Regions from separate parts of the Kineococcus sp. R86509 genome, predicted to be linked through region 3. Evidence: riboswitches for the same ligand, from Rfam matches in the RefSeq annotation. Region 3 holds a riboswitch; each other region holds the start of a gene.

Region 1 (11,245 bases), 230 kb from region 3:
CGTCGGTCGGGGAAGCTGGTCAACCGCACGTGGCCGGGTTCGGAGCGCACGACGGGCTGGGTGAACAGGTCCTCGCCGGTGACCTCGAGCCCCGACACCCGCTGGAAGGAGTAGGACCACCAGGCGCCGTAGTCGACGGCGCTGGACATGGCCTTGCCGTACTCGCCGTCACCGACGATGGTGACGCCGAGGGCCTCCTGGCGCTTCACCAGGTCCACGACCGCGTCGGTCAGCAGGGCGTCGAACTCGGGGGTGCGTTCGAGGGTGAAACCGTCGTCGCCGATGCGGCGGGCCTCGTTCGCGGCGATGAGTTCCGGGGTGCGGGGCAGGCTCCCGGCGTGGGAGACGGGGATCTGGTGCTCGGTCACAGGGGTTCTCCGATCAGGGTTTCGCGCGCAACGCGCGGTCGAGGTCTTCCAGCAGGTCGTCGGGGTCCTCCAGGCCCACCGACAACCGCAGCACCCCGTCGGTCAGGCCGATGGCGGCACGGCCTTCGGCGCCCAGACGACGGTGCGTCGTCGTGGCGGGGTGGGTGGCGAGCGACTTGGCGTCGCCGAGGTTGTTGGAGATGTCCACGATCCGCAGGGCGTCGAGGACCTCGAAGGCGCGGTCCTTGCCGCGCCCGCGCGGGGCGTCGAGCTCGAACGTGAGGACCGTTCCGCCGAGTTCCATCTGCCGCTTCGCCAGGTCGAACTGCGGGTGGCTGGCCAGCAGGGGGTGGCGGACCCAGCGCACACCCGGCGACTGCTCCAGGTGCTCCGCGAGGCGCAGGGTGGTGGCCGCCGCGTGCCGCACCCGCAGGCTCATGGTCTCCAGGCCCTTGGCCAGGGTCCACGCGTTGAACGGGCTGAGCGTCGGTCCGGTGTGCCGGGTGAGTTCGCGGAACCTGCCGTCGATGAACTCCGAGGTCCCGAGGACCGCGCCGCCCATCACCCGGCCCTGGCCGTCGATGTGCTTGGTCGCGGAGTACACGACGACGTCGGCTCCGAACTCCAGCGGGTGCTGGCCGACGGGACTGGCGAAGGCGTTGTCGACCACGACGGTCGCCCCCGCGGCGTGCGCGAGTTCGCTCACGGCGGCGATGTCGACGAGGGTCTGCATCGGGTTCGCCGGGGTCTCGAAGAACACCGCCTGCGCCGGGGTCGAGAGCGCGCGTTCCCACTGCGCCAGGTCCTCGCCGTCGACGAACTCCGTCGTGACGCCCCACCGGGGGAGGATCTCGTCGAGGATCACGAAGCAGGAACCGAAGAGGCTCCGCGCCGCCACCACCCGGTCACCCGCGCCGAGGAGCGCGGCGAGCGCGTAGAACACCGCGGACATCCCGCTGGCGAGGCCGTAGCAGGCCTGCGCCCCTTCCAGCTGCCGCAACCGTTCCGTGAACACCGACACCGTCGGGTTCCCGTAGCGGGAGTAGACGTAGCGGTCGACGTCGCCCGCGAACGCGGCCTCGGCGTCCGCCGCGGTCGCGTAGGTGTACCCCGACGTGAGGTACATGGCCTCGGCGGTCTCCTCGAACTGCGACCGGACGAGGCCGCCGCGGACGGCGGTGGTGTCCGGGCGCCAGCCCTCGCTCACGACTGTCGCCAGGGCAGACCGGCCGCGCGCCAACCCACCGCACCGCGGTGACCGGCGTCGTCCAGCGGACCCTCGAACCCTTCGAGGACGTTGTAGCTGGGGGCGATCCCGGCGGCGGTGGCGGCCTCGGCCGCACCGACGGAACGCTGCCCGGAGCGGCAGAGGAACACGACCGGGGCGCCCGCTCCCGGGGTGATCCCCGCGGCGGCGAGTTCGGCCAGGAACCGCGGCGGGTCGACCGGGAGCCAGGACACGAGGACCGGCTCCCGGCCGGTCCCGCTGGTGTCGGGGACCCCGACGAAACGCCATTCGGCGTCGGTGCGGACGTCCACGAGGACCGCGTCCGGGGTGTCCCGGACCAGGTCGAAGGCCTCACGCGGTGTGAGGTCGCCGGCGTAACCCACTCTTTCCTCCCATCGGTCCTGGCATGAGCACCCTCCCCGCCGGTGAGGGCGAGGGGGTTGCTGCGGCGTCGACGAGCCAGGTCTCTCGGCCGCTCTGGATGGTCCCGTCAGCGTAGGGCATCGCGACGAGGGGCAGGACGGGTGGAGCAGCGTGGGTGGCTACTCCTCGGTCACTCGTCGGTGTGGCCGAGGTCCAGGTCGGGCAGCGTGCGGACCCACGGGTCCGCGGCGGCGTCGAGTTCCAGGACCGTCACGTCGTTGGTCCCCGCCCGCAGGACCGGCCCCGGGACGTAGAGCGTCCGCTGCGGTCCGCGCCGCCAGTAGCGCCCCAGGCAGAACCCGTTGACCCAGACGACCCCGCGCCCCCAGCCGGCCGTGTCCAGGAAGAGGTCGACGGGCTCCGCCACCTCGAGCTCCGCGCGGGCCAGGACCGGGCCGGCGAGGAACGTCACCGCACCCGAGCGTCCCGCCGGGGCGGTCGCCAGCCGGTCCGGGTCCAGCGCCTGCACCCGGAGGTCGCGCACCGCCGCGTCCCCGACGCGGACGGGACCGACGACGCCCTTGGGCTCGCCGAGGCGCGGACCGTAGTTCACCCGGCCCGCGTCCTCGAGGAGCAGGTCGAGCCGGGTGCCGGCGGGGTGCGGCGGGAGGGCGAGCGTGGTGTCGTGGTCTTCCCGGAACAGGGTGCCCAGCCGCACTCCGTCGAGCAGCACGGTGAGGCGGTCGCGCACCTCGGCCACGTGCAGGACGGTCGGACCCGGGGACCCGGGCGAGGTGGCGCTGACCCACGCGAAGGGGGCGGGTACCCCGCTCTCCGTCGCCAGGTCGTCGAGGAACGGGACCTCCTCCCCCGCCACCGGCTCGAGACCGTCCACGGCCTCGATCAGCGGGAGCGCACCGACGAGCGGAGCCCGCAGGACCGGCGCCGGCCGCGCCGGCGGCGGGACGTCGGCACCGAGTTCGGCGTACCCGCCGAGGACCTCGCGGAAGGCCCAGTACTTCGGCGTGGGCCGGCCGGCCTCGTCGAGCAGCGCGTCGTAGTCGTAGGACGTCGTGGTCGCCTGGTAAGTACCCTTGTCGTTGGCGCCGCTGGTGAACCCGAAGTTCGTGCCCCCGTGCACGACGTAGACGTTCACTCCCGCGCCGCGTTCTAGCATCGTCGTCAGTTCGGCGACGGCCGCCTCCGGGGGCGTCGTCCGGTGGTGGGAACCCCAGTGGTCGAACCAGCCGACCCAGAACTCCGAGCAGACGAGCGGTCCCTCGGGCTGGTGGCGGCGCAGGGTGTCCAGCCGCTCGGCCGCCCGGCCGCCGAAGGACCCGGTCGTCAGCAGTTCGGGCAGGGTCCCCGCGGCCAGCATCTCGTCGGTGGGCTGGTCGACGGTCGTCAGCGGCACGGTGATCCCGCAGCGGCGCGTGGTGGCCACCAGGTGTTCCAGGTAGGCGGTCCGGGCGGCGGTGTCCGTCGCGGCGCTGTCTGCTGCGCCGGAACCGGTCTCGTAGGCGCCGTACTCGTTCTCGACCTGCACCAGGACGACGCGTCCGCCCCGGTCGGCCTGCCGGGGAGCGACGACCTCGTAGACCCGGGTCAGGAACTCGTCGACGGCTTCGAGGTAGTCCGGGTCGTCGATGCGCAGCCGGACCCCGGAACGGGTGAGCCAGACCGGCAACCCGCCGTTGGACCACTCGGCGCAGATGTAGGGGCCCGGCCGGACGACCACGTCGAGGTCCTCCGCGGCCGCCGCGTCGAGGAACCCCGCGAGGTCGCAGGAGCCGTCGGTGCGGAACTCTCCGCGCCGTGGGGCGTGCAGGTCCCACGGCACGTAGGTCTCCACCGTGTTCAGCCCCAGTTGACGCACCGAGCGCAACCGGTCGCGCCACTGGGCGGGGTGGACGCGGAAGTAGTGCAGCGCACCGGACAGCAACCGGTGGGGACGCCCGTCGGCGAGGAACCCCTCCGGCCCGAGGGTCAGAGCGGAGGTGCGGGCGGTGGGGTTCACGTCGACTCCTGTGCTGGGCCGGCGCCCTCGCCGGTGCGGGAGGCCACCGTAACGCCCGGGGATCCGCGCCGGAGCGGGGTCAGTCCTCGACGAGGAAGCGGTGCATGACGTGCAGGCCGACGAGACCGTGCTCGGGGTGGTCGAAGGCCTCGGGAACGGTGCCGACGATGCTCATCCCCAGCGAGCGCCACAACGCGACCGCCGCGGTGTTGGTCTCGACGACGGCGTTGAACTGCATCGCGCGGTACCCGCGGAACGCAGCGAGGGCGAGGACGTGCTCGCCGAGGGCGCGTCCGACGCCGCGACCGCGCGCGGCGGGCGAGACCATGAAGCTCGCGGTGGCGACGTGGGCCCCGGGGCCCGGCCGGTTCGGCCCCGTCTTGGCGGTGCCGAGCACCTGCCCGTCCTCCAGCGCCACCACCGTCACCCCCGGCGGGGACTCGACCCAGAGGTCGCGCGCGCGCTCCGAGGTCAGCCCGCGCGGGTAGGCGTAGGTCTCCTCCTCGGCGACGATCTCGTCGAAGAACGGCCAGATCTGCGCCCAGTCGGCGTCGGTGAACTCGCGGATCTCCACGTCCGCAGGCTACCCACCGACCACCGGGAGCCGAGGGGTCCCGGGGCTCAGGGGGTGGCGGGCGCGCGGAGCAGGGCGTCGGCGAGCGCGGACCAGCTGAGGAGGGCGCACTTCACCCGCGCGGGGTACTTCGCGACACCGGCGAGGGCGACGGCGTCGCCCAGCACGTCCTCGTCACCCTCGTCCTCACCACGACTGGTCAGCATGTGCTGCACCGCGTCCCGCACCGTGACGACCTCCTCGAGCGAGCGCCCGACGACGAGGTCGTGCAGCACCGAGGCCGAGGCACGGCTGATCGAGCACCCGAGGGCGTCGTAGGAGACGTCCTCGACCGTGTCGCCGGCGAGCGCCACCCGCAGGGTGATCTCGTCGCCGCACGTCGGGTTCACGTGGTGGGCCTGCGCCGCGAACGGGTCGCGCAGACCCTCGCCGTGCGGACGTTTGGAGTGCTCGATGATCAGCTGCTGGTACAGGTCCACGGCGGTCAGGCTCTCACGCGAAGAGCGCCCGGACGCGGTGCAGCCCGCGCAGGACGGCGTCGATGTCGGAGCTCTGGTTGTAGGGCCCGAAGCTGACCCGGGTGGTGGCCGCGACCCCGAACCGGCGGTGCAGCGGCCAGGCGCAGTGGTGCCCGACCCGCACGGCGACGCCCTCGTCGTCGAGCAGTTGCCCGACGTCGTGGGCGTGGACGTCCTCCACCACGAAGGAGACCAGGGCGACCCGCTCGGCGGCGTCGAGCGGGCCGAGGACGCGGACCCAGGGCAGTTCCGCCAGTTCGGCGAGCAGACGTCGGGTGAGGTCGCGTTCGTGGGCCTCGAGGCGGGCCATCCCCGACCCGTCGGGGCCGAGCCCGCGCAGGTAGTCGGCGGCGGCGTGCAACCCGACGGCCTGCGCCGTCATCGGGACACCCGCCTCGAACTTCTGCGGGACGGGGGCGAAGGTGGAGCGTTCCATCCGGACCAGTTCGATCATCGACCCGCCGGTGAGGAACGGCGGCATCGCGCCGAGGACCTCGGCCCGGCCCCAGAGGACCCCGATCCCCGACGGCCCGAGCATCTTGTGCCCGGAGAACGCCGCGAGGTCGACCCCGAGCGACGGCAGGTCGACGGGCAGGTGCGGGACGGACTGACAGGCGTCGAGGACGACGAGCGCCCCCACCCGGCGCGCCGCGGCGACGAACGCCTCGATCGGGGCGAGTCCGCCGAGGACGTTGGAGGCGTGCGCGAAGGCGACGACCTTGGTCCGTTCCCCGACCAGCGCGTCGAGGGCGTCGAGGTCGAAGGACCCCCCGTCGGTGACGGGGACCCAGCGCAGCACGGCTCCGGTCCGGGCGCAGAGTTCCTGCCAGGGCACGAGGTTGGCGTGGTGCTCGGCCTCGGTGACGAGGATCTCGTCGCCCTCGGCGAGGACGAACCGCGGGTCGACGGCCTGACCGTCGGGGGCGCTGCCGCGGGCGGCGTAGGCCGTGGTGGTGCTGAACGCGTGCGCGATGAGGTTGAGCGACTCGGTGGCGTTCTTGGTGAACACGACCTCGTGGGCGGGGGCGCCGACGAAACCCGCGATGGCGGTCCGGGCGGCCTCGAAGTCGTCGGTGGCCTCCTCGGCCAGCTGGTGCGCCCCGCGGTGGACGGCCGCGTTGTGGGTCTCGTAGAACCGGCGTTCGGCGTCCAGGACGGCCCGCGGTTTCTGCGACGTGGCGCCGGAGTCCAGGTACACCAGCGGGTTCCCCGACCGGGTCGAGCGGCCCAGGATCGGGAAGTCCGTCCGCAGCGCGGCCAGTTCGGCGTCGCCGAACGGAGCGGCGAGCAGTTCGGTGGTGGTCACCGGGGATCCTTCTCCCCCGCCGCGACGGGCACGGTGAGGCGGTTCTCGGCGGGCGGCAGCGGGCAGGTGGCGTGGTCGGTGAACGCGCACGGCAGGTTCGTCGCCCGGTTGAAGTCCAGCACGACGTGACCGTCGGCGTCGGGTTCGGGGACGGAGATCGAGCGGGTCGTCCCCGTCGTGCTCACACCGCTGGTCGCATCGGTGAACAGGATGGTCGAACCCTTCGCACTGCGGAAGACCGTGAGTTCCTGGGGGCCGTCGAGCTCGAACCGCACGGTTCCGACGGCCTCGTGGTGGTGCTGCAGCCCTTCGACGACCGCGCCGACGACGACGGCCCGGGACTCCTCGTAGGGCACGAACCGCGCGTCGAGCACGTAGCGGTCCTCGAACCCGAACACGGGGACCCCGGTGAACGCCGCGAGCGTCGGGGACTTCGGGTCGCGGACGCGCAGGGCATGCATCCCGGTGCGCTGCATGACCTCCACCCGGCGGTCCCCGATCTCGACGAGGGTCCCCGGAGTCCCCTCGACGGTGTCGATCCGCACGGTCCCCTCGACCGGGGCGCCGTTCACGACGACCCCGTCGGCCGCGGTCGCTGTGAGTCGGACGCCACCCTCGACCGACTCCCAGGTGCCGGGCAGGTCCGCGACGGGGGCGGCCTCGCCGACGAGCCAGTGCAGTCCGGTCAGGCTCAGCCAGCCGTGCGGCGCACTGAGGTCGGCCGTCCGGGTGGCACGCCACTCCTCCCAGGTCCGGCGGGCGGTGTCGAGGGTGCTGGTCGTCGTGGTCATGGCGGACTCCTCAGGCGGTGGCGCGGACGGCGGGGGCGAGACGGTGCGGGTGCGGCACACCGAGGTGCTCGCGCAGGGTCGAACCGGTGTAGCCGGTGCGGTAGCTGCCGCGTTCCTGCAGCAGCGGGACGACCTTCTCGACGAACTCGTCGAGACCGGCCGGGGTGAGGCTGGGCACGAGGATGAACCCGTCGCAGGCGTCGGCCTGGACGTAGGTGTCCATCTCCTCCGCGACCTGCGCGGGGGTGCCGACGAACTGCTGGCGGCCGGTGACCTCGACGACGAGTTCCCGGCTGCTCCACCCGTGGGCCGCGGCGAGGTCGCGCCACGTGCGCGCGGTCTCCACCGGGTCCTTCGTCATCCGGGTCCGGCCCTGGGCGATGGTCGAGGTCGTCTCCGGGTCCTGCGCCGGCAACGGTCCCTCGGGGTCGTGGTCGCTCAGGTCGCGGCCCCAGACCTGTTCGAGGAACGCGATCGCCTGCGCCGGCCCGACCTGCTGGAACCGGATCTCCCGGGCGTGCTCGCGGGCCTGCCCGGGGGTGTCGCCGAGGACGAACGTGACCCCGGGGAGGATCTTCAGGTCGTCTCCGGAGCGGCCGTTGCGGACGGCGCGGGAGCGCATGTCGGCGGTGAACCGCTGCCCCGCCTCCAGCGAGCCGTGCATGGTGAAGATGGCGTCGGCGTACGTGGCGCCGAACTCGCGGCCGTCGTCGGAGTCGCCGGCCTGCAGCAGCACCGGGTGACCCTGCGGGCTGCGCGGCAGCGAACCGGTCCCCCGGACCTGGAACTGCGGGCCGCGGTGGTCGACCTCGGAGATCCCCCGGGCGAAGACCCCCGTCTCGGGGTCGGCGACCAGGGAGTCCTCGGCCCAGGAGTCCCAGAACTCCCGCGCGACGTCGAGGACCTCACGGGCCCGGACGTAGCGGTCGGCGTGCGCGAGGTACCCGCCGCGGCGGAAGTTCTCCCCGGTGAACGCGTCGGAACTGGTGACGACGTTCCAGGCCGCGCGCCCACCGGAGAGGTGGTCGAGGGAGGCGAACTGCTTGGCGAGTTCCGCGGCCTCGTTGAAGGTGGCGTTGATCGTCCCGGCCAGCCCGAGGTGGGTCGTGACCGACGCGATCGAGTTCAGGACGGTGAGGGTGTCGGGACGGCCGACGACGTCGAGGTCGTGGATCTTCCCGCGCTGTTCGCGCAGCCGCAGCCCCTCGGCGAGGAAGAAGAAGTCCATCAACCCCCGTTCCGCGGTCCGGGCGAGGTGTTCGAAGGAGGAGAAGTCCACCTGGCTGCCGGAGCGCGGGTCGCGCCACACCGTGGTGTTGTTGACGCCCGGGAAGTGCGCCCCGAGGTGAATCTGGCGAGGGGTCTCACGGGAGGTCTCACGGCGGGTCATCGGACGCCTCCGATCCTGGCGTAGCGGCTGGTGGGGCGGGGCAGGCCGAAGCGTTCGCGCAGCGTGCTGCCCGCGACCGGCGGCCGGGTCAGCGCGGGGACGACCCCGCTGACGACGAGTTCGAGCGTCGCGGGCAGGTCCACCGGCGCGAGGACGGCGCCGTCGAGGCCGTCGGGCAGCTCGGCCAGGGCCGCGGCGAGGGTGGCGGGAGTGCCGAGGTGGCGCACCGAGCGCGGCGCGGCGCCGGGGCTCAGCTCGTCGAGCCGGCCGGCGACGTCGAGGGCCTCCGTGGCGGTCTGCCGGAGCAGGACCTCCACGTCGAGCAGGACGGTCAGCTCGCGACCGGCCAGGGTCCGCAACCGGTCCGCGGTCTGCGCCGCGGTGCGTTCGTCGCCGGCCTCGATCCGGGCGACGTCGGCGTGCGCGGCGGCCACCGCGAGGGAGTGCTCGTCCCGGACGGGCACCACGACGAGCGGCTGGCCCTGCGGGGAGCGCGGGGTGATCGACGGGCCGCGGACGGAGAACCGCTCCCCCTCGAAGTCGACGTAGTGCAGCTTGTCGCGGTCCACGAACCGGCCGCTGGCGACGTCGCGGACCACCGCGTCGTCCTCCCAGCTGTCCCAGAGCCGACGGACGACCTCGACGGTGTCCGCGGCCTCGCGCCACAGCTCCGCCGGCGGGGCGGTCCCCGTCCGCCCGAAGGTGTCCGCCTCCTCGGCGGTGGTGGAGACCTCGACCTGCCAGCCGGCGCGGCCGAGGCTGGTGAAGTCGAGGGTCGCGACGGCCTTGTTCGTGTGGAACGGCTCGGTATGGGTCGTCGTGACGACCGGCACGAGACCGACCCGGCGGGTCAGCGGCGCGAGGTGCGCGGCGATCGCGACGGCGTCGAGGCGACCGCGCTGGTCGCGCTCGTCACTGGAGCCGAGGCGGAAGGAGTCGGGGACCACGAGCAGGTCGAGGTCGGCGCGCTCGACGAGCGCGCCGAGGCGGCGCCAGTGAGCGGCGGTGAAGAGCTCGGCCGGGCGCGCGCCGGGCAGGCGCCACGCGGCGGGGTGGCGACCGGCGGCGTCGAGTTCGACGCCCAGGCGCAGTGGCTCTCGGGACATGGCGTACCCCTCCGGGGCTGCTGACGTGACCGGCCGGGTCGCTCGGCTGAGCACCCGGGGGCCGCCGGGTGTTCCCGGCGACGTGCCCTGCGGGTCAGCGACAGGCGGAGGAGCGGGTGCGGCAGAGGTCGACGTGACGACGCTGCACGGCGAAGAAGGGGCGGGCGACCGCGGACGCCGGGGGCGTGCTCGCGCTCACCCGGGTGCTCTCCACGGTCCGAGCCTACGGCGCGGCTACCCTGGCGGCCAAGCCGGCCGACGGCCGGTCCGCCGACCGCCCCGCCCGTGAGGACGCACCGCATGACGAGCACGCCCCTGGACGACCCCGCGCAGGACCTCGTCTTCCCGCCGTCGGCGCAGTTCAGCGCCCAGGCCAACGTCGGCGCGGGCGAGTACGAGCGCGCGGCCGCGGACCCCGAGGCGTTCTGGGCCGAACAGGCCCGGCGGCTGCAGTGGGACGAGCCGTTCCACACCGTCTTCGACGGCTCGACGTTGCCGACCGCGCAGTGGTTCACGGGCGGCAGGCTCAACGTCGCGGTGAACTGCGTCGACCGCCACGTCACCGCGGGCCGGGGCGAGAAGGTCGCGTTGCACTGGGAGGGCGAACCCGGGGACTCCCGCACCATCAGCTACGCGCAGCTGCAGGACGAGGTCTGCCGGCTCGCGAACGCGCTGGAGGAACTCGGGATCGGGCACGGCGACCGCGTCGTCCTCTACCTGCCGGTGCTGCCCGAGACGATCGTCACGACCATGGCGTGCGCGCGCATCGGCGCCGTCGTCAGCCTGGTGTTCGGGGGTTTCTCCGCCGAGGCGCTGCGGTTCCGGGTGGAGGACACCGGCGCGAAGCTCCTGGTCTGCACCGACGGGCAGTTCCGGCGGGGTAGCGCCGTCGCGGTGAAGGGAGCCGCGGACGCGGCCGTCGAGGGGCTCGACCACGTCGAGCACGTCCTCGTGCTGCGCCGCACCGGGGAGGCGACGCCGGACGTCCCCTGGACGGAGGGCCGCGACGTCTGGTGGCACGAACTCGTCGACCGCCAGCCGGTCGAGCACGTCGCGCCGAGCTTCGACAGCGAGAACCCGCTGTTCATCATCTACACCTCGGGGACCACGGGGCGACCCAAGGGGTTGGTGCACACCAGCGGCGGGTACCTCACCCACACCTCCTGGTCGCACTGGGCGGTGTTCGACGTCAAGGACGACGACGTCTACTGGTGCCAGGCGGACCTCGCCTGGGTCACCGCGCACAGCTACGAGATGTACGGCCCGCTGTCCAACGGGACCACCCAGGTCATCTACGAGGGCTCACCGCTGACCCCGCACTCCGGTCGCCACTTCGAGGTCATCGAGAAGTACGGCGTGACGATCTACTACACCGCCCCCACCCTGGTGCGGACGTTCATGAAGCACGGTCCGGAACTGCCCGCGGGCTTCGACCTGTCGTCGTTGCGGCTGCTGGGTTCCGTGGGCGAGGCCATCAACCCCGAGGCGTGGACGTGGTTGCACCGCAACGTGGGTGGTGGACGCTGCCCCATCGTCGACACGTGGTGGCAGTCCGAGACCGGGGCGGCCGTCGTCGCTCCGCTG
Region 2 (8,510 bases), 2.6 Mb from region 3:
CTGCGGACGGCCGGCATCGAGATCGCCGGCATCGAGTTCCTCGAGACGGCGGACGGGCGGACGGTCACCTACGACATCAACACCAACACGAACTACAACCCCGCGGTCGAGGCCGTCGCCCCCGTGTCGGGTCCCGGCGCCATCGCCCGCTACCTCGGCGGGCTCCTCAGCGGCAACGCGTGAGCGGAGGTCGCAGACCCAGGTGCTCGCGCAGCGTGGTCCCGACGTACGCGGTCGGGTAGGCGCCCCGTTCCTGCAGGGCCGGGACGAGCTGGTCCACGATGTCGTCCAGGCCGCTGGGGACGAGGAACGGCGTGACGTTGAACCCGCTGCTGGCGCCGCTGCGCACCCAGAGGGTCAGCTCGTCGGCCAACTGCGAGGCCGTACCGGCGAAACCGCGCCGGGCCGAGGTGTGCAGCACGAGTTCGCGCAGCGAGAACTCGTTCTCCTCCGCCACCCGGCGCCACTCCCGGGCGATCGCCCGGGGGTCGTGACCCTGTCGCGCGGCGCCCCGGGTCCCGTCGATGTCCGCGATGACGGGGTCGTGCGCGGGCAACGGGCCGTCGGGGTCGTGGCCCGACAGGTCCTCGCCCCACACCTGACCCACCAGCGAGAGCGCGGTCGCGGGGGTCACCTGCTGCTCCAGGACCCAACGGGCCTTCTCCTCCACCTCGCCCTCGGTGTCGGCGACGACGATCTGGGTCCCCGGGAAGGTGAGGACGTCGTCCTCGGGGCGACCCGCCGCCACGACGCGGCGGCGGACGTCGTCGGCGAAGGCCAGCGCGTCGTGGCGGTCGCTCCCGTGCGCGGAGAAGATCACGTCGGCCGAGCGGGCGGCGAAGTCGCGGCCGGCGGGTGAGTCGCCCGCCTGGAAGATCACGGGATGACCCTGCGGGCTGCGGGGGACGGTGGGGGCGATCTCGACGTCGAAGAAGCGGTCGTCGGAGTCCACGGGGGCGAACTCCGACCCGTCCCAGCTGTCCCAGACCCGTCGGGCCAGGTTCACGAAGCGTTCGGCCCGCTCGTAGCGGTCGGCGTGGTCGAGGTAGCCGCCCCGGCGGAAGTTCGCCCCGGTCCAGGCGTTGTCCGTCGTGACGACGTTCCACGCGGCGCGACCACCGGAGAGGACGTCCAGGGACGCGAGGCGGCGGGCCAGGTCGGCGGGGTCGTTGTAGGTGGTGTTCTGGGTGGCGACCAGACCGATGCGGTCGGTCAGACCCGCCAGCGTGGCGAGTTCGGTCAGCGCGTCGGGTCGTCCGACGACGTCGAGGTCGTGGATCCTGCCCCGCTGTTCGCGCAGGCGGAGACCCTCGCCGAGGAAGAACGCGTCGAACAGTCCGCGTTCGGCGGTCCGGATCAGCTGCGTGAAGGTCGAGTGGTGCATCTGGGATCCGCTGCGGGGGTCCGACCAGATGGTGCTGTGGTTGACGCCCTGGAAGAAGACGCCGAAGTGGACGACGGCGTTCGGGTAGCGCAGGTCGGTCACGGGACTCCTCAGGCCGTCGCGAAGTGGTTGACCGGCCGGGGACGGCCGAGGGTGGTGCGCAACGTCGCACCGGCGGCGGGTGGTTGCAGCAGCCGGGCGACGCGCAGGGCGGGGAAGGTGGTGCGCAGCAGCGTGCGGAGGTCCTCGTCGAGGACGGCGGCGTGCAGCCGGACACCGTCGACGGAACCCGCGAGACCGGAGAGGTACCGCGCGAAGCCCTCACCGGACCCCGTCCAGCGCAGCCGGCCCCGTGCGGGAGCCGGGGCGTCGGCGTCTAGCGCCTCGACCCGCTGCGCACCCGAGGCGGCCGCGGTGTCGAGGGCGAACTCGACCTCGAGCACGACCAGCGGACCACCGGCGCTGCGCCGGGTCCGCTCGCTGCCCGTGAGGACGACGTCGACCACGCCCGGGTCGAGGAGGTCGCGTTCGTGGGCGGCCACGACCGGCTGCCCCTGCGGGGGACGGGGCACGGTGAGCGGGCCCTTGACCGAGAAGTTGGTGGCGACGACGTCGACGTGGTGCAACCGGTCGCGGTCGACGTAGCGTCCCGTGGCGACGTCGCGGACCACCGCGTCGTCCTCCCAGGAGTCCCACAACCTCCGCACGGCCCCGACCACGTCGGTGAGTTCCGCCTGCGGGTCGTCGAGCACGGGGAGGTTCACCGTCCGGGCCACGGCGGGGGTGGACGTCGTCGCGATCCAGCCGGCGCGGCCGGCGCTGGAGTGGTCCAGCGACGCGATCTGCGCCGCCACGTGGAACGGTTCGGAGTAGGTGGTCGCGGCGACCGGCAGCAGACCGATCGTGTCGGTGGTCCCGGCGAGGAAGGCCGCCCGCTGCACCGCGTCCAGGTGCCCGCGGGGGTTGCGGGGGTCCGGCAGCGTGGAGTCCTCGAAGGTGAGTCCCGTGAGGCCCTGGGCCTGCGCGGTGACGGCGAACTCCTTCAACCGCGCGGGGGAGAACACGGCGTCGGGGGAGACCCGGGAGCGGCGCCAGGCCGCGGGGTGCCACCCGCCGCCGTCGACGTCGAGGAACACGTGGAAGGGGGTCGGCATGGAAATCTCCTGAGTGGTGGGTACGGCAGCCGTCGTCTGTGTCACAGTGCTCTCCACCGATCGACGAGGAGGCGACCATGCGTGACCGGGTACGAGAACTGTTGGCGCACTGGGTGTCGTCGATCGTGGCCGGACTGGCCATCGCGGGGCAGGGGCAGTGGGGGTACGCCTGGTCGCCGCTCGACGACGAGCCGGCCCCCGGCGAGCTGAGCTGGCCGCAGTTCGAGGGGGAGCTGCGCGCGCTCTTCGCCGAGGCCGAACGTGGCGGGATCGGCGACGGGTCCCGGCCCAGCAGCGAGCCGATGCCCTGACGTCCTGCCCCGTCGACAGGGGTGGATGTCGACCGGGGTGGATCAGGTCTGAGCGGGTTCGCCCACGGTCAGCCCCGAGGCCTTCCAGGCCGGGAACCCGCCGTCGACCTGCACGACGTCGGTGAAGCCGGACGCCAGCAGTTCGGCGGTGACGGGGCCGGAGCCCGCGGGAGAACCGCAGATCACGACGATCTGCTGGTCCTTCCCGGTGAGTTCCGCCAGCGCGGTGTCGGAACCGAGGGCGAACTTCGCCGCCACCTCGGTCTTGGCCACGACGACGGCCTGCGGCAGGTCGCCGGCGGCGGCCCGCCCGGCGTCGCTGCGGACGTCGACGAACAGCGCACCGGCGGCGACGGCGCGTCCGGCGGTCTCGGCGTCGACGAGCGGTGCCTGGGGTGCTGCGGTGGTGTCGCTCACGTCGTGTCTCCTCGGTTCGTGCGGTCGGCCCCGGCGATCGCGCGAGGCCGTCGTCCCTGCGGGCTGAGGCGTCGGGGACGAGGTCACCCCAGGTCCGCGTTCGCACCGGGCGCGGGCAGGAAGGACGCGGGTTCCGGGCGAGCGTCGGTCGTGGGACCCCAGTGCCCCTCGACGATCCCGTACTCGAGCTCCGGCCCGGCACCGACGAACTGCTCGACCGCGGCCAGCAGCCGTTCGACCTCGGCCGATCCCGTCCCGACCCCGGTGGAAACCCTCAGCCCGCCGTCGGCCAGACCGAGGGAGTCGGCGAACCGGTGGGCGCAGAACCGTCCGTCGCGCACACCGATCCCGTGCTCGGCCGAGAGGAAGGCCGCGACCTCGGAGACCGAGCGACCGGGGACGGTGAAGGTCACGACCCCCACGGCGTCGTCGGGGTGCGGGCGCACGACCTCGACGCCCGCCAGTGCCGTCAGCCCGCCGACGAGCCGTTCGCGCAACGCCTCCTCGTGCGCCTCGAGCGCTCCGGGGGCCAGTGTCGCGAGCGTGCTGCAGGCCTGGGCGAGGGCGACGGCGCCGAGCACGTTCGGGGAACCCGCCTCGTGGCGGTCGGGCCCGGTGGCCCACCGCACCGCGTCGTGGCGCACGTCGAGGGTGGCGCCTCCACCCGCGAGGTAGGGATCGGCGGCGTCGAGCCAGTCGCGACGACCGACGAGCGCGCCCGCTCCGTAGGGGGCGTAGAGCTTGTGCCCGGACAGCGCGATCCAGTCGATCCCGTCGCGACCGAGGTCCACCCGGCGGTGGGGGAGCAGCTGCGCCCCGTCGACGGCGATGCGGGCGCCGGCCGCGTGCGCGGCCCGGGCCAGCCGGCGCAGCGGCAGCACCTCACCGGTCACGTTGGAGGCACCGGCGACGGCCAGCAGCGCGTACCCGCCGCGGGCGAGCTCGGCCTCCAGCAGCGTCGCGGTCTCCTCCGCGTCCGACCCGCCGCGCAGGACCGTGGTCAGGGCTGAGCGCTGCCACGACAACAGGTTCGCGTGGTGCTCGACGTCGGCCACCAGGACCCTGGAGCCCTGCGGGACGGCCCGGGCGAGCAGGTCGAGCGCGTCGGTCGTGCTCCGGGTGAAGACGACGACGTCGTCGGGGCGTGCCCCCAGGAAGGTCCCGACCTCGGCCCGGGCCTGCTCGAACAGGGCGGTGGAGACGCGCGAGAGGTACCCGGCGCCGCGGTGGACGCTGGCGTAGTGGGGGAGGACCTGGGCGACGCGGGTGGCGACGGAGACGAGGGCGGGCGCGCTCGCGGCGTTGTCCAGGTTCGCGTAGGTGGTCGACCCGCCCTGGGCGAGCGGGACGCGGGTGTCCCGGCCGACCACGGGCAGCAGCGGCGCGACGGGCGCCGGGCAGCGGAGGGGGGAGAGGGTGCTGAGCGTCACGAGAAGTCTCCTGGAGGAACTGGACCCTGCCGGGAGGACCGGGATCACCCCGGCGAGGTCCGCGCTTGCCGGCGCCACCGCGGCGTCGACCAGGTCGTCACCCGGGGCACCCCGCCGCGGAGGGAGGGTTGCCGGCCAGCGAGCCGGGGCTTGTCGCTGGCGCTCATGACCTGCGGTGAGGTTGTCACGTCGGACCCCGCTGAGCAAGATCGGCGTGTCGCGAACCCGTCGGAACTCCCTCCAGAACCCCACGTGTCGGGTAGTTCCTCCGTTCGGGGGAACCCCGGAACAGCACTTGTGGATCGCGTCGACCCCGGTCTACATTCGGTGAACACCATCCAGAGCGGCCGAGAGTCCTGGCTCGACGACGCCGCAGCAACCCCCCGAGCCCGGGCGAGGGTGCTAAAGCCAGGCCGATGGAGTTCGTGATGCGCCCCACCGATGTCCCTGACGCGTACCCGGTTCCGGACCGGGGCCGGCCGCGATGACGCTGGCTCCCCTCGTCGCCGCCGCGACCGGGAGGCCCACCGTCAGTTTCGAACTCTTCCCGCCCCGTTCCGAGAGCGGGCGGGAGTCGTTGTGGCGCAGGCTCTCCGATCTCCTCGACACGCACCCCGACTTCGTCTCGGTCACCTTCGGGGCGGCCGGCGCGACGAGGGGACCGAGTCGGGAACTGCTGGCCCACGTCCTGGGTTCGACGGCCGTGCCGGCGATGGCCCACCTGACGTGCGTGGGGTCCTCGCGACGTGAGGTGGTGGAACTCGCCGGCGAGTTCCTCGACGCCGGTGTCCGCAACGTCCTCGCGCTGCGGGGCGACCCGCCGGTCGGGAGCGCGGACTGGACCCCGCACCCGGACGGTCTGGCGACCGCGCGGGACCTGGTGGAACTCCTCCAGGTCGCCGAACGGCGGCGCTCCGCGCTGCGGGGCGGTCGCGTCCCCGTCGACGAGGGTCCCCTGACCCTCGCCGTGGCGGCCTTCCCCCGCGGTCGCGACGCGGAACTGGCGGCCCTGCGCGCCAAGCAGGACGCCGGTGCGCACTTCGCGATCTGCCAGGTGACGTTCTCGGCCGACGAGTACGCCACCTTCGTGCGCCGGGCGCGCGCCGCCGGGGTGAGCATCCCGCTGCTGCCGGGCATCGCCGTGACGGACGACGCCCGCCGGTTGCAGCGCATCGGTGAGCTGGCCGGTGTCCCGGCCCCGGAACAGCTGCTCGCGGCGCTCGACACCGACGACACCGCCCAGCGCCGCCGGGCGTCGACGGCGTTCTCGTCGGGACTCGCGGCGGGACTGCTCGACGCCGGCGCCCCCGGACTGCACCTCTACACGTTCAACGCGGCGGAACCCGCGCTCGACCTGCTCGACCACCTGAACCTGCCCCGATCCACCCAGAGCCGCATCGCTGCGGTAGGAGGTCCCACCCCGTGAGCACCGAGAACTTCCCCACCTGGACCGCCACCGTCCTCGGCTACCCGCGCATCGGCGCCGACCGCGAGACCAAGAAGGCGCTCGAGGCCCTGTGGGCCGGTCGCGCCGACCTCGACACCACCGAGGCCGCCCTGGCCGGGGTCCGTGCCGCCACGGTCCGCCGCCTGAACGCCCTGGGCCTGCCGGCGCACGACGCGTCGATCCCGTCGGCGTTCTCGGCCTACGACCAGGTGCTCGACGCCGCCGTCGCCGTCGGCGCCGTCCCGCCGCGCTTCGCCGACGTCGTGGGCGAGGACGGCCGCGTCGACCTCGTCGGGTACTCCACGATCGCCCGCGGTCGCGGTGCGGACGCCCCGCTGGAGATGACGAAGTGGTTCGACACCAACTACCACTACCTCGTCCCCGAGATCTCCCCGTCGACGACCTTCCGGTTCGCCGACGACCGTGGGGTGCGGGAGTTCGCCGAGGCGCTCTCCGACGGGTTCCTGACCCGTCCCGTCGTGGTCGGGCCCGTGACGTTCCTGCTGCTGGCCAAGGCGGCCGACGACTCCCCGGCGGGTTTCGCCCCGATCTCCCGGCTCGACGATCTGCTGGCCGCCTACGAGGAACTGCTGACCGCCTACGCGGCCGCGGGGGCGGAGTGGGTGCAGCTGGACGAACCGGCGCTCGTCAGCGACTCCGCGACGAACGGCGTCGAAGGTCTCGCCGACCTCGTCCGCCGCGCCTACGACCGCCTCGCGGCGCTCGAGGGCCGTCCGCGTCTGCTGGCCGCGACGCCCTACGGCGACCCGGGTGACCTCCTGGAACCCCTGGCCGCCACGGCGGTCGAGGGTCTCGCCCTCGACCTCGTCCGCGGCGCGACGCCGGCGCGTCCGGAACTGCTGCACGGCAAGACGGTCGTCGGCGGGGTCGTGGACGGGCACAACGTCTGGCGCGCCGACCTCGTCGAGGCGCTGGCCCGGCTGCGGACCCTCGAGGGTTCCGCCGCCCACGTCGTCGCCGGGACGTCGACCTCCCTGCTGCACGTCCCCCACGACGTGACCCGCGAGACCACCCTCGACGAGCGCCTGCGCGGCTGGCTCGCGTTCGCCGACCAGAAGGTCGCCGAGGTCGTCGTCCTGGGCAAGGCGCTGGGGGACGCGGCGTCCGTCCAGACGGAGCTCACCGCGTCGGCGCAGGCCCGGGCCGACCGCGTCGGTGCCCCCGGCGTGGTCCGTCCCGAGGTGCGCGACCGGCTCGCAGCGCTCACCCCGGAGGCCTTCGGCCGCAGCGACTACGCCGTGCGCCGCCTCGCGCAGGAGCAGGCGCTGGGTCTGCCGGCGCTGCCGACGACGACGATCGGCTCGTTCCCGCAGACGAGCGAGATCCGCAGGGCGCGGGCCGCGTGGACGCGGGGGGAGCTCACGGAGGCCGCCTACGAGGAGTTCCTGCGGGCCGAGATCGACCGCGTCGTGGACCTGCAGGAGGAACTCGGGCTCGACGTCGTCGTGCACGGGGAACCCGAGCGCAACGACATGGTCCAGTACTTCGCCGAGCAGCTCGACGGGTTCGCCGTCACCGCCCACGGCTGGGTCCAGTCCTACGGGTCGCGCTGCGTGCGCCCGCCCATCCTCTGGGGTGACGTCGTCCGTCCGGCGCCGATCACCGTGCCCTGGAGCCGGTACACGAAGACGCGCACGACGAAGCCCGTCAAGGGCATGCTGACCGGCCCGGTGACGATCCTCGCCTGGTCCTTCGTCCGCGACGACCAGCCGCTGGGCGACACCGCCCGCCAGGTCGCCCTGGCGCTGCGCGACGAGGTCAGCGACCTCGAGGCCGCCGGCATCGGGATCGTCCAGGTCGACGAACCCGCGCTGCGGGAGCTGCTGCCCCTGCGCACCCAGGACCAGCCCGCCTACCTGGACTGGTCGGTGAACTCGTTCCACCTGGCGACGGCCGGTGCCGCCGACGCGACGCAGATCCACACCCACCTCTGCTACTCGGAGTTCGGTGAGGTCATCGACGCGATCGACGGCCTCGACGCGGACGTCACGAGCATCGAGGCGGCACGCTCGCGCATGGAGGTCCTCGGCGACATCGCGCGGGCCGGTTTCGCGCGGGGCATCGGGCCGGGGGTCTACGACATCCACTCGCCGCGCGTTCCCTCGACCGAGGAGGTCGTCGGGTTGCTGCGCGCCGCCGTCGCCGCGGTCCCGGCCCGCCAGGTCTGGGTGAACCCGGACTGCGGCCTCAAGACCCGTGGCTACGCCGAGACCACCGAGTCGCTGCGCAACCTCGTCGAGGCCGCTCGCACCGTCCGCGCGGAACTCCCCGCGCACGCCGTCGCGACGAGCTGACGCCCCCGTCCGACCGGAACCCCGCCGGACGACCGCCGCCCTCCTGACCTCT
Region 3 (11,245 bases):
AACCCGGCACGGTGCTCGTCCGCGACGGCCGGATCGTCGCCGTCGGCGCCCACGTGCCCGTCCCCGCGGACGTTCCCGTGCTCGACGCGACCGGCCGGTTCGTCCTGCCCGGCTTCGTCGACCCGCACACCCACCTCGGCGTCCACGCCGAGGGGGAGGGCTGGCACGGGGCCGACGTCAACGAGAAGGGTGAACCCCGCGGCGCCCGGCTGCGGTCCTGGGACGGGGTCGACCCCCGTGACCAGGGTTTCGCCGACGCCCTGAGCGCAGGGGTCACCACCGTGGCCGTCCTGCCGGGTTCCGCCAACGTGATCGGGGGACAGACCGGAGCCCTGAAGACCTGGGGGGCCACGGTCGAGCAGATGCTGCTGCGCGCGCCGATCGGGGTGAAGAGCGCGCTCGGCGAGAACCCCCGGAAGAACTCCGGAGGCCCCTCGACCCGCATGGGGATCGCGGCCGCCCTGCGCGACGCCTTCGCTGCGGCGCAACGGTTCAGCGCTCAGCGGACGCGCGCTGCCGAGAAGGGTGAACCCCTCGACCCGCCCACCGACCGGGACCGCGACGCCGAGGTCCTCGCTCGGGTCCTGGCCGGCGAACTCGTCTGGCAGCAGCACGCCCACCGCGCCGACGACATCGCGACCGCGGTCCGCCTCGCCGAGGAGTTCGGCTACCGGCTCGTCCTGAACCACGTCACCGAAGGCCACCGCGTCCTCGACCTGCTCGTCGAGAGGGGGCTGCCGGCCGTCGTCGGTCCGCTGCTCACCTCGCGCTCGAAGCCCGAACTGCGCCACCGCTCGCTGAGCGTGCCGGGGATCCTCGCCGGCGCGGGGCTGCGGATCGCGCTGACCACCGACCACCCCGTCGTCCCCATCCAGTTCCTCGCCCTCTCCGCGACCCTGGCCGTCAAGGAGGGCCTCGACCCCGGCGAGGCGCTGCGAGCCCTGACCCTCAACCCGGCCGTGATCCTGGGGATCGACGACCGCGTCGGGTCGCTGGCTCCCGGTCTCGACGGCGACGTCGCCGTCTGGTCCGGGGACCCGCTCGACGTGATGTCGCGCGCCGTGCACGTGGTCAGCGGCGGTCGCCCCGTCTACCGGTGGGACGGGGTCGGCGAGGTGCTCGAGGCGGACGGGACCTGGCGTCCGCTGTGAGGTCCGGGGCGTCCGGCACGAGTCGGCGTCCTGGTGCGTTGGGCAGGCGTGAGTGGGAACCAGTACCTGGCCGTCGTCAACGCGGGGGCGGGATCGGCGCGGACCGGCGCGGTCGACGCCGCCGTGCAGGAGCTGCGCCGCCACGGTGACGTGGAGCTGCGCCGCACGAGCTCCCTGGACGACCTGCGCGCCGCCCTGCTCGGGGCGGGCGGCCGCCGGGTCGTGCTGCTGGGCGGGGACGGCTCCCTGCACGCTGCGCTGCAACTGCTCTGGAACGCGGGAGCGACCCGCTCGGTGGGGCCGCTGGGCATCGTCCCGCTCGGCACCGGCAACGACCTGGCCCGCTCGCTGCGGTTGCCGCTGGACCCGGTCGCCGCGGCCCGCGTCGTCGCCCAGGGGAGCCCGAAGGGGCTGGAGCTCCTCGTCGACTCCCACGACCGGATCACCGTCAACACCGTCCACGCGGGCATCGGGGCGTCGGCGACGGCCAAGGCGCAGCGGCTCAAGCGCTTCCTCCGGGCCGGCGCCTACCCGGTCGGTGCGGCCTGGGCGGGGGTCAGCGCGGGCAAGGGGTTCCGGCTGCGCGTTGACGTCGACGGCACCACCGTGTCGCCGGGGGAGCGTCCCGTCCTGATGGTCGGCATCGGCATCGGCGGCACCATCGGCGGCGGCGCCCCCCTGGTTCCCGGCGCCGACCCGCACGACGGGCTGGCCGACGTCGTCGTCTCCGAGTCCACCGGCCCCCTCGCCCGCCTGGGCTTCGCCGCCGGACTGCGCAGCGGGGTCCACGTCGAGCGGCAGGACGTCGTCACCGCGACCGGGAAGGTCGTCGAGATCGACGCCGGGTCCGGGACGTTCCGGTTGAACTCCGACGGCGAGGTCACCGACCACCAGAGCTACGAACGGTTCGAGATGCACACCGACGTCTACGAGGTGGTCTGCCCCTGAACGGCGGAACCCCCGTCGCGATCACGACGGGGGTTCCGGGGAAGTTCTGGACTAGCGGCGCATGACGCCGCGGGCGATTCGGTTCCCGATGAGCTGACCAACCTGGACGATGACCACGATCGCGACGACGCTGACCACGATGATGCCGTTGTCGTAGCGCTGCGAGCCGTAGGTGATGGCGTACTCACCGAGACCGCCGCCGCCGACGAGGCTGGCCTGTGCGGACATGTCGACGATGCCGATGAAGATGAACGTGTACCCGAGCACCAACGGCCCGAGGCCCTCCGGGACGACGACCTTCAGCAGGATCGAGACCCGTCCCGCCCCGACGGCGCGTGCCGCCTCGACGACCCCCGGGTCGACGTTGACGAGGCTCTGCTCCACGATGCGTGCCACGGCGAAGGCGGCCGCGAGGGAGATCGCGAACGTGACCGCCGTGGTCCCGATCGTCGTCCCGACCACGACCCGCTGCAGCGGACTGATGGCGGCCAGGAAGATGACGAACGGGATCGGGCGCACCAGGTTCACGACGAACCCGATGATCCCGAACACCCACCGGCTGCCGAACAGGTTGCCCGGCCTGGTCGCGTAGAGAGCGATGCCCAACGCGAGCCCGAGGACGCCGGCGACGACCAGCGAGATGCCGGTCATGAACAACGTCTGCCAGATCGACTCGCGGAAGACGTCGACGCTGTCGAGGAAACCGTCGAAGAAGCCCTCCCCGGCCATCAGACCTCCTCTTCGGCGTGCACGCCGTCGGCGGCGAGCGCACGGAGCGTGCCGTCCACGTCGGGGCCGCTGAGTTCGTAGGTCAGTGAGCCGGTCCGGCGTTCGCGGATCTCCGAGACACCGCCGAAGACCAGTTCCGCGGTCGCGCCGGTGCTCCGGAACACCGAGTCGATGCGCTGCTGCAGACCGGGTTCGTCGGTGATGCGGACGCTCACGAGCCGGCCGGGGTGGTGGGTGCGCAGCCGGGCCAGGGTTTCGGCCGGGGGCCGGTCGTGGGTGGCGCTGCGCACGAAGCGCTGGGCCGCGGCGGTCTGCGGGTTCGAGAACACGTCGTAGACCTCGCCGACCTCGACGATCCGCCCCTCTTCCATGACCGCGACGCGGTCGGCGATCTGGCGCACGGCGTCCATCTCGTGGGTGATGACGATGATCGTCACCCCGAGTTCGGTGTTCACCCGCCGCAGCAGCGACAGGACCTCGGTCGTGGTCTCGGGGTCCAGCGCGCTGGTGGCCTCGTCGGCCAGCAGCAGCGGGGGGTTCGTGGCCAGCGCGCGGGCGATGCCGACGCGTTGCTTCTGCCCACCCGAGAGTTGTTCCGGGTAGGCGTGCGCCCGGTCGAGGAGACCGACGAAGTCCAGGAGTTCCGCGGTGCGGGCGTCGCGCTGCTTCGCGGGGACCTTCGCGACCCGCAGCGGGTAGGCGACGTTCCCGGCGACCGTCCGCGAGCGGAACAGGTTGAACTGCTGGAAGATCATCCCGATCTTCGACCGGGCCTTGCGCAGCTCGCCCTCCGACAGCTTCGTCAGGTCCTGCCCCCCGACCCTGACGCTGCCGGAGGTCGGCAGCTCGAGGGCGTTGACGAGGCGGACGAGCGTGGACTTGCCTGCGCCGGAGTAGCCGATGACGGCGAGGACCTCTCCCTCCTCGACGTCGAGGGAGACGTCGTCGACCGCCGCGACGGACTGGCCGTCGCGGCGGTCGAAGCGCTTGGAGACGTTCTCCAGCGTGACGAGGGCGCTCACTTGCCCTTCGCGGCCTTCGCGTCGGCCTCGACGGTGGCGAGGTCGGCCTGCAGGTCCGCGGCGCTGCGGTCGGAGACGACCGCGTTCGGGTAGTCCTTGGAGAACACCGTCTGCACGGCCGGGTCCTGGAAGAGGGCCGCCAGCTTCAGGTAGGTCTCGTTGTCCTTGTCCTTCGCCCGCGCGGCGAAGATGTTCACGTAGGGCGCGGCCGAGGGGTCGGACGGGTCGTCCTTGGCGATGACGTCGGTCTCCGGCAGCTTGGCGCTGGTCGCGTAGTTCACGTTGACGATCGCGGCGGCGACGGAACCGCTCTGCAGCGCGTTCGCGGTCTGTGAGGCGTCGATGGCGGTCACGTCGACCTTCTTGGTCTCGATGTCCTCGATCGAGGAGAAGGCGTTGCCCCCGTCCTTGAGGGTCAGCAGACCCGCCGACTGCAGCACCAGCAGACCGCGGGCCTGGTTGATGTCGTCGTTCGGGATGGCGACCTTCGCGCCCTCGGGGAGCTCCGACGGGCTCTTCGCCGTGGTCGAGTACAGCGGCAGCGGGTAGATGGCGGTGCCACCGATGGGCTGGATGTCGTCGTCGGCCGTGACGTCGTAGTTCGCCAGGTACTGGATGTGCTGGAACTGGTTCAGGTCGATCTCGCCCTGCGACAGCGCCGGGTTCGGCAGGCTGTAGTCGGAGAAGTTGACCAGGTCGACGGTCACGTTCAGCTTCGACTTCGCCAGGTCCACGTACGTCGTCCAGTAGTCCAGCGACTTGTCGGCCACGCCGATCTTCACGGTCTGGGCCGGGGCGGAACCGGCGGCGGTGGTCGTCGCGGTGTCGTCCTTGCGGGTCCCGAGGACGACGGCGACGATCACCACGACCACGACGACGACGGCGGCGACGATCCCGATGAGGAGGCCGCGGCGCTTCGGCTTGTCGGGCAGGGCGGGGGCGGGGCTGGACACGGTGGCACTCCGGTGGTCGAACGGCGGGCGCGCGGCTCGCAGCACGCCGTGATCGACGGCGTCCGTTGTTCCGCGCTTGCCGGACGGGGTCGTCCGGCCTGGTCTTCACCTGGGGCACCCCGCCGCGGGGGAGGGTTGCCGGACAGCGAGCCAGGGCTTGTCGCTGTCACTCATGACCGTGGGGGAACCGTAGGTTCCCGTCGTCGAACCCGTCAAATCGCCCCCGCGCCGGTGTTCAGCCGACCGTAGGACTGCCCGCGTCTCAGCGCAGGCGTTCGGTCACGCCGCACCGCCGTCACCGGGTCGGGCCAGGACGTGGGGGAGGACGACGGCCTGCGCGGCGACGGTGCGCCCGTCCGTCGTCGTCACCGACGGGCTGCCGTACAGGACGTAGCCCTCGGCCAGGGCCGCCGTGACCTTCTCGCAGAAGGAGCGGTCGTCGGGGCCGGTCAGCAGCCGGTACGCCAGCTTCTCGTCGCTCACGCGTCCGGACCGTTCGCGCTCAGAGCGTCGCGGGCGTCCTGCAGGCTCAGCAGGCCCAGGGCGGCGTCCGCCAGCGCGTCGCCGAGCTTCTTGTGGTTGGCCCGGGCCCAACGCTTCCCGTCGTAGTCGGTGGCCGTGCGGCGCAGTGCCTCGAGGCTCGCGCGCAGGTCACGGTCGAGGCGTTCGCGCAGTTCCCCGTCCGTGGGCGCCTCGGGGCGCAGCGCCTCGCCGTCGCCGTTGCGCAGCTGCAGGAGCGCCTCGTGGTCCAGGCCCTCCTCCCGGGCCCAGAACCGCACCGGCCGTTCGACCAGGTGGTTCCACACCGGGGCCTGCGCGGACCGGAAGAGGACCTGGACGGGGCTCTTCGCCAGTCCGGACGCGTTGAGCCAGAACTCACCGGCCTGCGGTCGGCTGAAGAGCGCGCACTCGTCCTCGGGGAGGTCGACGACGACGGCGACCCGGACGAACGTCGGGTCCTCGCTGTCCTGCTGCGGGCCGAGCAGGGCGCCGAAGACCCACGCCTCCTCGGCGCGGAAGAGGTTCAGGTCGGTGGGCAACGAGTTCGCGTGCTCGCACCCCTGGGCGACGTCGGCGAGCTTGCTGACGGCAGTGGTCCACTTCACGGCAGCATCTTCGCGGGTGTTGCGGGGCCGGCCCCACGGGGGCCTAAGCTCGCCCGGTGGATTCGACCGAACTGAGGGCCCTGCAGAAGCCGTTGAAGGACGCCTACCGCGAGGACCCGGCCCAGGCGCTGGTCCCCGCGAAGGCCGTGGCGGTGCTGGACGGGCAGTCCATCGGCGTGTCGGTCGACGGGTTCGCGGGCACCACCCGCGCCGGGCTGCACCCCGCCGCCGGGGGCGACGGGACCGAGGCGTGCTCCGCCGACATGCTCTGCGAGGCCGTCGCGGCCTGCGCCGGCGTGACCCTGCGCAGCGTGGCCACCGCCATGGGCGTGGAGCTGCGCAACGCGTCGGTGACCGCCGAAGCGCACTGGGACGCCCGCGGCACGCTCGGCGTCTCGCGCGAGGTGCCCGTCGGCATCACCGACGTCACCCTGACCTTCACGTTCACCTCCGACGCCGACGAGGCGACCGAGGCCAAGATGATCTCGCTGGCCGAGCGCTACTGCGTCATCGCCCAGACCCTGCAGACCCCGCCCAAGGTCTCCGTCCAGCGCGGCTGAGCCCCGCCGGGAGGGGGATCGTTGACTCCACGGTCCCACTCCGCGGGACCGTGGAGTCAACGATCCCCCCGGCGACGAGCGTCAGGCGCGTTCCTCCTGGAGGGCGACGGCGCGGCGCCCGCCGAGGAGGACGGCGACGAAGCCGAGGACGAAGGCGATGACCACGCCGAGGCCGGCGTAGGCCCAGTTGCTGTCCCAGTAGCCGTCCTCGCCACCGGTCGGCGGCACCCAGTGGGCCAGGTCGAGGGGGGCGAGGAGGTATCCCTGCCAGGACAGCCACGACACCGAGCTCGAGACCAGACCCCAGCCGACGAGGGTCGCGACGACCATGGTGATCACCGACAGGCCGCGCACCGAGCCGTAGCGCCCGCGGGAGTCGAGGAGTTCTGCCTCCGCGTAGTCACCGCGGCGCAGCGAGAGGTCGGCGAGGAAGATCCCCGCCCAGGCGGCGATCGGGACGCCGAGGGTGATCAGGAACCCCTGGAACGGCGTCAGGAAGTCCTGCGAGAAGAACGCGATGTAGACGGCCCCGGCGATCATCAGGCAGGCGTCGATCAGGACCGCCACGGGCCGGGGGACCCGGAGTCCGACGTTCAGCAGCGCCAGGCCGGAGGAGTAGATGTCCATGACCGCTCCGCCGACGAGGCCGAGGACGGCGACGACGACGAACGGGACGAGGAACCACGTCGGCAGGATGTCCGTGAGCGCCCCCACGGGGTCCGCCGCGATCCGGCCGCTGAGGTCCTTCGACGACCCGGCGACGAGCGCGCCGAAGACGAGGAGCACGCCCGGGCCGAGCGAGGAACCCAGCGTCGTCCAGAACACGACCCCGCCGCTGGAGGCCTCGCGCGGGAGGTAGCGGGAGTAGTCCGCCGCGGCGTTGGCCCACCCGAGACCGAAACCCGTCATCACGAGGATGAACGCCCCGACGACCGCCGCGGCGTCCCCGGCCGGGAGCGCGTTCACGGCGTCCAGGTCGATGGAGTCGGCCGCGAAGACGATGTAGAGGACCGTCAGCACCGCGGTGACGACCGTGATCCAGCGCTGCATCCGCATGATGACCCTGAACCCGAGGGTTCCGCCGAGCACGATCAGCCCGACGACGATCACGAGGGCGACGAGTTTCGTGCCCGTGCCCCCACCGGCTCCGAGGCGGTCCAGCACGGTCGCCGTCGCGAGCACGGCGACGGCCGCCAGCGACGTCTCCCAGCCCAGCGTCAGCAGCCAGGACACCAACGAGGGCAGGCGGTTCCCGTCGACCCCGAAGGCTGCGCGGGACAACGTCATCGTGGGCGCCGAACCGCGCTTCCCGGCGATCGCGACGAGGCCGACGATCACGTAGGACAGGAACACCCCGGCGATCGAGACGGCCGTGGCCTGCCAGAACGAGATCCCGAAACCCAGGACGAACGAGCCGTAGCTGACTCCCAGGACGGACACGTTGGCGGCGAACCACGGCCAGAACAGGTCGCGTGGCCTGCCGTGGCGTTCGGACTCGGCGACGGTGTTGATGCCGTTCAGTTCGACGTCGACACCGCCCACCCTCGTCTCGGGGGTGGCGGGGATCTCGCTCACGTCGACTCCTCGGGAGGATGGCGGTACCGGGCCGCGGGGTGGTCGGCGGGCAGCCTCGTGCGGCCCGGACCGAAGACCACCTCCCGCAGCGTACGGCCTGGGGCGTCGCGACCGGGTGGTGGCGCCAGCGTGCCCCGCCGGCGCAGTTCGGGGACGACCTGCTCGCAGAACTCCGCGTAGGAGCCCGGTACGACGAACGGGGTGAGGTTGAACCCGTCGATCCCCGTCTCCCGCACCAGCGCCTCCATGGCGTCGGCCACGTCGCCCGCCGTGCCGGTGAACACGAACTCCCGCATCCCGAAACGCAGGAAGTCGGCGCGCGCGTGGGCCACCGTCTCGTCCCGGTAGCGCTCCACCTGGGTCCGCCCGCCCTCGGTGCGGACGTCGGAGAAGTTCCCGCGGGGGTCCAGGGCGGCGAGGTCGACGCCGGTCATCGAGGCGTAGTAGGCGCGGGCGGCCTCCGGGTCGACCCAGGACAGGTACTCCTCGAGGCGGGAGCGGGCGTGGTCCCGGTCGCGCCCCAGCACGACCGTGAGTCCGACGAGGGTGCGCAGCGACCCCGGGCCGCGTCCGTGCCGGGCGGCCCGGGCGTGCAGGTCGAGGACCTGGCGGCGCAGCGTCCCGGCGTCGCGGCCCTGCAGGAACACCACCTCGGCGTGGGTGGCCGCGAACTCCCGACCGCGTTCGCTGGCGCCGGCCTGGAAGAGGACGGGGGTGCGCTGCGGGGAGGGCTCGACCTTGAAGTAGCCGTCGCAGTGGAAGTAGCGGCCGTGGTGGTGGACCTCGTGGACGCGACGCGCGTCGGCGTAGCGCCGCGTCGCCTTGTCGTGCAGGACGGCGGCGTCCTCCCAGCTGCCCTCGAACAACCGGTAGCTGAGGTCGAGGTGCTCGTCGGCGATGTCGTAGCGCTCGTCGTGGCGGGGCAGCGGTTCGCGTCCGTGCAGCGCGCTGACCACCCCCGCCGACGTCGTCACGACGTTCCAGCCGATGCGCCCGCGGGTGAGGTGGTCCAGCGTCGCGAACCGCCGGGCGTTCGGGTAGGGGCCCTCCAGACTCGTCGAGGACGTCACCGCGAACCCGAGCCGGCTCGTCACCGCGGCCATCGCCGGGACCAGCAGCAGGGGGTCGTTGGTCGGCATCTCGACCCCCTGCTCGAAGGTCACGGCCGGGGTGCGGCCCTCGAGCACGGGGTAGCCGGGGGAGTCGGCCAGGAACAGCAGGTCGAAACCCCCGTCCTCGAGGAGCCGGGCCAGCGACGTCCAGTGCGCGAGGTCGAGGTAGCGGTCGGTGTGCTGCTCGGGGTGGGCCCACAACCCCTGGCTGGTGAGGTTGGGGCCGTTGATCTCGAAGGCGCTCAGCAGCAGGTGGTGCGGTTCCCTCACGCGGGGACGCCCGCCGGGCTGCGCTCCAGCCAGTCGAGGAGACCCGCGCCGAGGCGGTGCCGGGTCGCCGGGCTCATGCCCTCGATCCGCAGACCGTGCCCGGCCAGGGCCGCGAGGTCGGTGTCGCTCAGCTTCCACACCTCGCGCGCCACGGCGTACTGGTGGCTGACGCCACGACCGAACCAGAGCTGGTCGTCGGCGTTGAGGGTGATCCCCACGCCCGCGGCGTGCAGGAGCGGGGCGGGGTGCGCGGCGAGCGTGGGGACGATGCCGAGCGCCACGTTGGAGACGGGGGCGACGTCGAGCACGATGCCCTCGTCGGCGAGGCGGCGCACGAAGGCCGGGTTCTCGACCGAGCGGACGCCGTGGGAGATGCGGGTGGCGCCCAGGACGTCGATCGCCTCCGCGACGCACTCCCAGCCGCCCGTCTGCCCGGCGTGCGCGACGACCGGCAGGCCCGCTGCCCGGGCCGTCGCGGCCGCCCCGGTGAAGCGCTGCAGGCCCGAGGGTTCCTCGAACCCGGCCGTCCCGAACGCGGTCACCCCGCGGCCGGCGAACTCGGCGGCGACCGCGGCGAGCTCGGCGGCGATCGGCTCGTCCTGGTCGGTGTTCAGCGTCAGGATCGAGCCGACCTCGACGCTGTGCTCCCGTCCGGCCTCGCCGAGGGCGTCGACGACGACCCGGGTCACCTCGCGCAGGCTCCCGAGCCGGGGGGCGTAGAGCTGGGGTTCGATCGCGGGTTCGAGGTAGACCACGCCCTCGGCCGCCTCCTGGGCGACGAGCGCGCGGCACAGGCCGGCCAGGTCGTCGAGGTCCGCCACCAGGGCGGGCACCCGGCCGTAGGCCTCGAAGAACGCCCAGACGTCGGACCAGCCCTCCCCGGTGGCGGCGGGACCGCCCCGCACGGGCAGCTCGAGCGGGACGCCACGGCGGCGGGCGAGGGCCAGCACGGCCTCGCGCGGGTAGGACCCGTCGAGGTGGGCGTGCACGTGCACCTTGGGCAGGGCGGTCAGGGAGCGCACCCTGCTCAACGTAGGCGCGAACGTGCCACGTGTCGCACAAGCGTTCCTTCTGAGAGCATCCATCCCGTGGATCAGCGTGGTGCAGGACGCAGCGGCGGCGAGCTCGACGTGCGCTCGTTGCGCTACCTGCTCGCCGTGTCCCGGGAGCGCAGCTTCACCGGAGCGGCTGTCTCGCTGCAGGTCTCCCAGCCCGCGCTGAGTCAGGCGATCGCGCGCACGGAGCAGCTCGTCGGGGGCCGGCTGGTGCTCCGCGACGCGCGGGGCGTGGCCCGCGAGGGGTCCGCGCTGACTCCCGCCGGGCAGGCGCTGGTCGCCGACGCGACGCGGATCACCGAACTCCTGGACCGGGCGCTGGTGCGCGCGCGGCGCATCGCGGAGGAGGGCGAACGCGAACGGCTGGCCGTCGGCATCGGCACCTCGACCCCGCGCTGGGTCTCGACCCGGCTGGTGCAGGCCTCCCAGGAGAGCCCGGACCTCGACGTCGTGCTGCGCCACGTCCCCTGGGGGCAGGAGGTCGCGAGCCTCGCCGACGGCCGGGTCGACGTGGTCTTCCTCAACGCCGGCCCGGACGAGGTGCTGGACGCGCGGGTGCGCGCGGTGCACGTCGCCGACACCCAGCGGGTGGCGGTGTTCGCGGCCGGGCACGAGCTGGCCGGCGAGACCTCGATCGACATCGCCGACCTCGACGACGAGCCCATCGTCGACGCGGGCTACGACCGGGAGGTGTGGCTCGTCGAGCCCCGCCCCTCCGGCGCGGTCCCCCGGGTCGTGGGTCCGCCCGCCCAGAACGTCGAGGA

What was found. Region 3 has a riboswitch for S-adenosylmethionine ahead of SJY07_RS05865 (MetQ/NlpA family ABC transporter substrate-binding protein). Riboswitches for the same ligand answer to the same signal wherever they lie in the genome.
Region 1: it holds a riboswitch for S-adenosylmethionine, as region 3 does, so the genes downstream of both, SJY07_RS04810 (rhodanese-like domain-containing protein) here and SJY07_RS05865 (MetQ/NlpA family ABC transporter substrate-binding protein) in region 3, are expected to answer to the same signal.
Region 2: it holds a riboswitch for S-adenosylmethionine, as region 3 does, so the genes downstream of both, SJY07_RS18605 (aminotransferase class V-fold PLP-dependent enzyme) here and SJY07_RS05865 (MetQ/NlpA family ABC transporter substrate-binding protein) in region 3, are expected to answer to the same signal.

The regions. Positions count from the first base shown of each region.
Region 1 covers NZ_JAXHCE010000001.1:1,014,263-1,025,507, forward strand. The annotation lists gene SJY07_RS04800 (cobalamin-independent methionine synthase II family protein) at 1-368, opposite strand, end outside; gene SJY07_RS04805 (O-succinylhomoserine sulfhydrylase) at 382-1,608, opposite strand; gene SJY07_RS04810 (rhodanese-like domain-containing protein) at 1,572-1,979, opposite strand; SAM riboswitch class I at 1,986-2,084, opposite strand; gene SJY07_RS04815 (beta-galactosidase family protein) at 2,150-3,976, opposite strand; gene SJY07_RS04820 (GNAT family N-acetyltransferase) at 4,056-4,550, opposite strand; gene sufU (Fe-S cluster assembly sulfur transfer protein SufU) at 4,598-5,038, opposite strand; gene SJY07_RS04830 (SufS family cysteine desulfurase) at 5,043-6,374, opposite strand; gene SJY07_RS04835 (DUF1684 domain-containing protein) at 6,371-7,165, opposite strand; gene SJY07_RS04840 (NtaA/DmoA family FMN-dependent monooxygenase) at 7,176-8,555, opposite strand; gene SJY07_RS04845 (LLM class flavin-dependent oxidoreductase) at 8,552-9,661, opposite strand; gene acs (acetate--CoA ligase) at 9,962-11,245, shown strand, end outside.
Region 2 covers NZ_JAXHCE010000001.1:3,802,412-3,810,921, forward strand. The annotation lists gene SJY07_RS18580 (RimK family alpha-L-glutamate ligase) at 1-183, shown strand, start outside; gene SJY07_RS18585 (NtaA/DmoA family FMN-dependent monooxygenase) at 167-1,486, opposite strand; gene SJY07_RS18590 (LLM class flavin-dependent oxidoreductase) at 1,495-2,538, opposite strand; gene SJY07_RS18595 (hypothetical protein) at 2,616-2,849, shown strand; gene SJY07_RS18600 (rhodanese-like domain-containing protein) at 2,892-3,266, opposite strand; gene SJY07_RS18605 (aminotransferase class V-fold PLP-dependent enzyme) at 3,350-4,696, opposite strand; SAM riboswitch class IV at 4,753-4,867, opposite strand; SAM riboswitch class I at 5,028-5,119, shown strand; gene SJY07_RS18610 (methylenetetrahydrofolate reductase) at 5,181-6,122, shown strand; gene metE (5-methyltetrahydropteroyltriglutamate--homocysteine S-methyltransferase) at 6,119-8,458, shown strand.
Region 3 covers NZ_JAXHCE010000001.1:1,241,762-1,253,006, reverse strand. The annotation lists gene SJY07_RS05885 (amidohydrolase) at 1-1,151, shown strand, start outside; gene SJY07_RS05880 (diacylglycerol/lipid kinase family protein) at 1,200-2,099, shown strand; gene SJY07_RS05875 (methionine ABC transporter permease) at 2,151-2,828, opposite strand; gene SJY07_RS05870 (methionine ABC transporter ATP-binding protein) at 2,828-3,850, opposite strand; gene SJY07_RS05865 (MetQ/NlpA family ABC transporter substrate-binding protein) at 3,847-4,803, opposite strand; SAM riboswitch class IV at 4,871-4,981, opposite strand; gene SJY07_RS05860 (DUF1737 domain-containing protein) at 5,083-5,286, opposite strand; gene SJY07_RS05855 (hypothetical protein) at 5,283-5,909, opposite strand; gene SJY07_RS05850 (OsmC family protein) at 5,966-6,469, shown strand; gene SJY07_RS05845 (purine-cytosine permease family protein) at 6,551-8,044, opposite strand; gene SJY07_RS05840 (NtaA/DmoA family FMN-dependent monooxygenase) at 8,041-9,426, opposite strand; gene add (adenosine deaminase) at 9,423-10,448, opposite strand; gene SJY07_RS05830 (LysR family transcriptional regulator) at 10,515-11,245, shown strand, end outside.